Rhodoligotrophos appendicifer: one gene and its partner. The protein of the gene in region 2 binds, or shares a complex with, the protein of the main gene of each other region. Links are inferred from orthologs where the notes say so. Each region holds a gene or a part of one and is shown on either strand. Other genes may lie near its edges.

The links.
Region 1: the proteins of FKM97_RS02635 (region 2) and dnaN are in contact, whole or in part, in a cryo-EM structure (PDB 8GIZ), measured with the Escherichia coli proteins. The link is inferred for Rhodoligotrophos appendicifer from one-to-one orthologs.

Annotation. Positions count from the first base shown.
Region 1 is NZ_VHKL01000001.1:99,015-102,272, forward strand. The notes cover bases 321-3,258. They hold dnaN (DNA polymerase III subunit beta), read right to left. Parts: upstream 2,380-3,258; coding sequence 1,261-2,379; downstream 321-1,260. Other genes in these bases: recF (DNA replication/repair protein RecF), read right to left, coding at 321-1,105; dnaA (chromosomal replication initiator protein DnaA), read right to left, coding at 2,605-3,258. In the rest of the region: more of recF, read right to left, coding at 1-320. UniProt on the Escherichia coli protein: Confers DNA tethering and processivity to DNA polymerases and other proteins. Acts as a clamp, forming a ring around DNA (a reaction catalyzed by the clamp-loading complex) which diffuses in an ATP-independent manner freely and bidirectionally along dsDNA.
Region 2 is NZ_VHKL01000001.1:566,350-569,583, reverse strand. What follows is about bases 222-3,135. They hold FKM97_RS02635 (DNA polymerase III subunit gamma/tau), read left to right. Parts: upstream 222-729; coding sequence 730-2,541; downstream 2,542-3,135. Other genes in these bases: recR (recombination mediator RecR), read left to right, coding at 2,870-3,135; FKM97_RS02630 (YbaB/EbfC family nucleoid-associated protein), read left to right, coding at 2,545-2,865; nudC (NAD(+) diphosphatase), read right to left, coding at 222-407. Outside these bases: more of nudC, read right to left, coding at 1-221; more of recR, read left to right, coding at 3,136-3,234. UniProt on the Escherichia coli protein: Part of the beta sliding clamp loading complex, which hydrolyzes ATP to load the beta clamp onto primed DNA to form the DNA replication pre-initiation complex.

The DNA of each region.
Region 1 (3,258 bases), 470 kb from region 2 along the record:
AAAGCGCTGCGTCGGTTCCGGTCATCCACGCTTGGACCCCAAGCGTGGTAAGGCAATCGAACAAACCCTGCCGACGGGCTTCATCGAGATGCGCCGCGACTTCGTCCAGCAGCAGGATCGGCGCATAGCCGCCGAACCCGGCCGCGATGATCCGCGCATGCGCGAGGACGATACCGATCAACAGCGCCTTCTGTTCTCCCGTCGAGCAGAGCCGGGCATCGACATCCTTGGGACCATGCCGCACCATCAGATCGCTCCGATGAGGTCCGTTCAGCGTCCGCCCTGCCCCCGCATCCACTCTCCGCGAATCGTTTAACAGTCTACGATATCGCTCCTCGACATTCACCGCTGGTTCCTCGGTGATCTCGCTCTCCAGGGCCCCATCGATGGCAAATCGCCCCCACGGGAACGCACCCATGCTGGCGCGCCCTGCCGGATCCTGTGCCACGGCGGTGAGTGTATCCACCAGGCTCCTCCGTGACGCTGCGATGGCCACCGCATGTTCGGCCATGGAGGTCTCGATGCTGTCGAGCCAGACGCCGTCGACCTGCCGTTGTTCCAGCAGCCGGTTCCGGTCGCGCATCAGCTTCTCGAAGGCCTGCACGCGGCTCGCATGCTCGGGGTCGATGCCGATGACCAGCCGGTCGAGGAAGCGTCGCCGGTCGGAGGCGGGCCCCATGAACAGCCGGTCCATGGCGGGCGTGATCCACGCCATGCGCACGGCATTTCCCAGCGCCCCGGATCCCCTCTGCTCGCGGCCGTCGATCTTGACCTGGCGGCCTTGCCCGCGCCCCTCGCTGAAGCCGGGTCTCTCGCCCTGCCAGGCCGTTCCGATCCGCAGTTCGGCTTCCGGTCCGTCGAGCCGGGCCGCAATCGCCCACTGACCGCCTTCGCCCCCGTGCCGGGACAGCTCGGGATACGTGGCCGACCGCAGCCCCCGGCCGGGGCAGAGGAGGGAGAGCGCTTCCAGGAGGTTGGTCTTGCCCGCGCCGTTCGGCCCGGTGAGCACCACCAATCCGGCGCCCACATCCAGTCTCAGATGCGCGTAGTTGCGGAAGTCGGTAAGCGTCAGCCTGTTGAGCGCCAGAGCGCGGGGTTTCGACACCGTCAGCGCTCCAATTGAACTCTTAGTATGCGATGGTCTCCATCGGGCAAGCCAGCCGAGCGGCCGCCGAAATATGCCCCCGCCACCCGTCATCTATATGAGGGTTGAACCGCGGTTTTGCAAGCATTTCAGCCGGTTTGGAGCAGCCTCGGGTCTCAGACCCGCATCGGCATCAGCACATAGAGCGCACTGGCATCGTCCGCGTCCCGAATGACGGTCGGCGAACCTGCATCGGCGAGCAGCATCCGCGCATTGTCGCCGCCGAACTGCCCGGCGATATCGAGCAGGTAACGGGCATTGAATCCGATGTCGAGTTCCTCGGAATCATAGTCCGCGGCGACCTCTTCCTCGGCTGATCCGCTTTCGGGATTGTTGACGGTCAGCACCACGCGTCCGCTGCTGATATGCAGCTTCACCGCCCGGCCCTTTTCGCTCGAGATCGTCGACACCCGGTCGACCGCCTGCGCGAAGAGCTTCGTGTCGATCTCGAGAACCTTGTCATTATGCTTTGGAATGACCCGCTCGTAATCGGGAAACGTCCCGTCGATCAGCTTGGAGGTCAGCACGATGCCATCGAAACCGAAGCGGATCTTCGACGCCGACAGGGAGATCTCGACGCTCGCATTCTGGTCGTCGAGCAGCCTGTGCACCTCGAGCACCGTCTTCCGCGGGATGATCACTCCCGGCATGGCGGCCGCGCCGGCAGGCAGGGTCAGCTCGAACTGTGCCAATCGATGGCCGTCGGTCGCAACCGCGCGCAGTTTCGGACCGCCCTCCCCCTCGATGGCATGCAGATAGATGCCGTTGAGATAATAGCGGGTCTCCTCCGTCGAAATGGCGAAGCGGGTCCGCTCGATCATCTTCTTGAGTTCGGCGGCCTGCAGCGTGAAGCTGTTGCTGAAATCGCCGGCGGTCAGATCCGGGAACTCCTCCGGCGGCAGCGCCTGCAGCGCGAAGCGCGAGCGCCCCGCCACCACGGCGATGCGGCCATTGTCCGGCCCCTGCTCGATGACGAGCTGGGAGCCATCCGGCAGTTTGCGCACGATATCGTACAACATATGCGCGGGCGCGGTCGTGGCCCCGGCTTGCGCCACGTCGGCCAAGACGGTCTCCACCACCTCTACATCGAGGTCGGTGGCGCTGAGGCGAACCTCTCCCTCGCTCGCATGGATGAGAACATTCGACAGGATCGGAATGGTGTTCCGACGCTCCACGACGCTCTGCACGTGGTTCAGCGCTTTGAGAAAGGCCGCCCGTTCGATGGTGACCTTCATGGTCGCAACTCCGCTCTTCTAATTCTGCATACTCCGCTTGCCTTCCGCGGCTTTCGCATCCGCCGCAGCGAATCACGATCCGCTGTCGCCAGATTTCCCGATTATTGGAGGACAAGGAGGAGTCTCGGCAATCTGCCCGGTAGACTTTGTACCGGATTTACGGTCGCGGCAAGCCCCGGTGAGTGACTGCGGGATCAATCCGGGGGCTTGGGCGTCGTAACCGTCCTAGGGCTGCTCCAGCAACTTCGTCAGCAGGACCACCTCGCGCTGGAGCTGCTCGTCCTTCTGCAGCAGTTCTTCGACCTTCCGCACCGCATGGAGCACGGTCGAATGGTCCCGCCCCCCGAACCTCCGCCCGATCTCCGGCAGCGATCGTGACGTGAGCCGCTTCGCCAGATACATGCCCACCTGCCGTGGCCGCACGATGGATCGCGCCCGGCGCGGCGAGAGCAGGTCCGACTTCGCCACATTGTAGTGCCGGCCGACGATGCGCATGATGTCGTCGATCTTGATGCGTTGCAGGTCCACAGGTTGCACCAGGTCGCGCAGCGCCGATGCGGCGAGACCGACCGACATCGTCTCCTGGACCACCTGCTGATGCGCGATCACGCGGATGAGTGCACCTTCAAGTTCCCGTCCGCCGCCATTGACCCTGTTGGCGATGAATTCCACCACGTCTTCCGGGACGGCGACGCTGGGATCGCGCTTCACGGCATGCAGAAGGCGCATCGCCAGCATCTGCTTCTTCAGGCCGAGCTCTGGGGGCTGGATATCGACCACGAGCCCTCCCGCCAGCCGCGACCGCATCCGCGCATCGATGCTGTCGAGCTGTGTCGGCGGCACATCGGCGGCCACGATCACCTGGCGTTTCGCATCCAC
Region 2 (3,234 bases):
AAGCGATGGGTGGCGTGCCAATGGAGGAGGGTCCGAGCCTGAGCCAAGATGCCGAGGACCGGCGGCGGCAATATCCCCTGGATGGCCAGGCTGCGGAGGTCGATTGCCTTCACATTGGGTCCGAAATCAGTCTCTGGCGTGCCTTCGGTGATGAGCGAGGCGAACATCAGATCATCTTGGTCGTTCCTGCCCAGGAAAACCGGCTCCCTGACCCAATCCATCGAGATCGAATATGGTCTGGTCCCCAAGGGATCATCGACCAAGAGGAGAGGGCGGTCGGCCAGAAAACCCAAGTGGATGGTGCCTGTCGCCCCCACTTGTTCTTGGAGCCAGTGCTCATCGACACGACGGACAGCCATGCGATCGAGCGGATTGCCCGTAAAGGCCAGCAAATCTTCATTTTTCATGTGAAACAAGATACCCGGATGACAGGTAGCGGAGCTTACGAGGGCGACCTTCGGGACGGCAATCATTAAATGCGAATGCCTTTGCTGGAAAAATGAAGATACCACGCAAGGGCTTGTGCGTTCACCCCAAAATACTGATATAGTCCCCTTGAGAGGCTGGCGGCGGGCGTGCCGCTCGCCAACTGGGTCAGGTCCGGAAGGAAGCAGCCCTAACGAATCCGGCACGGGTCGTTTGCCCAGCCTCTCGCCTGCCGTTAAAACTGCAGGATTTTCGCAGTCGGATTGTGCCGACCAACATATTTCGTGCACGGATCGTCGGATCTTGACCATTCCAAACGACAGTGACCGCCCGGGTACGTCGCTGCCGGATCTTTTGGGAAACTCAGCCAGCGCCGCTCCCGGATCGCCTTACAGAGTCCTGGCTCGGAAGTATCGGCCTACCACCTTTGAGCACCTGATCGGCCAAGATGCTATGGTGCATACGCTTGATAATGCGTTTGCGACCGGTCGAATCGCTCAGGCCTACATGCTGACCGGTGTCCGCGGGATCGGGAAGACAACCACAGCGCGCCTCATCGCTCGGGCTCTCAACTATTCCGGCCCAGGCGCCCCGACTGTCCACATGGAAAAGGTCGGCGATCATTGCGCGGCGATTCTGGAGTCGCGCCACCCCGATGTCATCGAAATGGATGCTGCGTCCCGCACCGGAGTGGACGACATTCGAGAGTTGATCGAAGGCGTGCGTTACCGCCCGATCGATGCCCGCTATAAAGTTTACATCATCGATGAAGTTCACATGCTCTCCAAGGCAGCGTTCAATGCGCTGCTCAAGACGCTCGAAGAGCCACCGGAGCACGTAAAGTTCATCTTTGCCACGACAGAAGTCAGAAAAGTTCCGGTGACGGTTCTTTCGCGATGTCAGCGGTTTGATCTCAAAAGGCTCGATGTCGAACTCCTGATCAAGCACTTCCGAAGGGTCAGTGAGAGCGAAGGCGTAACAGCCGACGACGAGGCACTCGCCTTGATCTCAAGGGCGTCGGAAGGCTCCGTCCGAGATGGTCTTTCGCTCCTGGACCAAGCAATCGCGTACGGGCTCGATCATGTGAGCGCCGACACGGTGCGCTCCATGTTGGGTTTGGCAGATCGTGGGCAAACGCTCTCCTTGTTCGAGACTGTCATGCGGGGCGATGTTCCAGCGGCCCTGGGTCAACTCAAGCATCTCTACGAGTTAGGCGCCGAACCGGTGACAATTCTGGGCGACCTCGCCGAGCTGACGCATTGGGTCACTCGTCTTAAAGTCGTGCCAAGTTCTGCGCAGGACCCATCCCGATCAGAAGTGGAGCGTCTCCAAGGCGCCTCGCTCGCTGACCGCCTGTCTATTCCCGTCCTCACTCGGGCTTGGCAGATGCTGCTCAAGGGAACGGAGGAGGTCAGTCAGGCGAGCCATGCCCTGGCTGCGGCCGAAATGGTTATCATCAGGATGGCCTACGTCGCTGATCTCCCGACGCCTCGGGAAATAGCAGAAGGTAGTGTGGCGCGCCGCCCGGAACAGAAATCGGAGCCGACTGGACACATTTCTCAACCTCCGCAGAGCATCGAGACCCGGCAATCAACGCCCCCGAACACTCTCGCTTCGAGAGCTGCAGCACATTCGCAGACGATACTGGCCGTCGCAGAGCCGGTTTCTCAACCGACAACAGTTGATGATGGGGTTCGGCTCACATCGTTTCGCGATATCGCCACGCTGGCGGGAGATAAACGGGATCTCAAGCTGAAGGATTCCCTGGAACGGTATGTGAGACCCGTCCAGATGCGCGCGCGCCAACTCGACATCGCCCTCGAACCCGGAGCCCCACAGGGTCTGGCGAATGAGTTGTCGAGGAAGCTCGAGCAATGGACGGGTCAAAGATGGATGGTATCGGTCACTAAGGCGGGGGGTGAGAAACCTATCGCCGAACAAGATCGTTATCGAAGGGAGAGCCTCTTCGAGGAGGCTCGCAGCCACCCGTCGGTGCAGGCGTTCCTCGAGCGGTTCAAGGGAGCCGAAATCGTTGACGTGAAGGACTTGTCGGCCATTGACCAGAGATTGGCGGAAGATGCCGTCGATGACGAAATTCGTAGAGGAGACTCCTGAGAGATGAAGAACATCGGCGACATGATGAAACAATTCCAAGACATGCAGTCGCGTATGCAGGATATGCAGTCTCGTCTCGAATCCTTGGACATCGAAGGGAGTTCGGGGGCCGGCCTGGTGACCGTGACTCTCAACGGGAAGGGTGCGATGAAAGGTATCAAGCTCGACCCGACCGTTCTCAGCGACGATCCCGAGATCCTGGAAGATCTGATTATTGCAGCGCACGCGGATGCCCGGCAGAAGATGGAGGGAGTCGTCGCCGAGCAGATGAAGGAGTTGACGGGAGGTATCGCTTTACCACCGGGCCTCAATCTCGGCTTTTGAGGGTATGACCAGACAAGTTGTCGGCGAAGAGATCGAAGGCCTTATTCACCTCTTGGCGAAACTACCAGGCCTTGGCCCTCGGTCGGCCCGGCGGGTTGTTCTCCACCTCATAAAAAATCGTGCACGACTCCTGGATCCCATCGCTACTGCCCTGCGGAAGGTTGATGAGGCGGTGAGGATCTGTGGAAACTGCGGAAATGTAGACACAACGGATCCTTGTGGCATCTGCTCCGATCCGCGGCGGGATCGCTCAATCCTTTGCGTCGTGGAGGATGTGAGTGATCTTTGGGCATTGGAGCGCGCAAGGGCCAATAGCGGCCTTTACCACGTGCTCGGGGGCGTCATGTCTGCGATCGAAGGCGTGGGTCC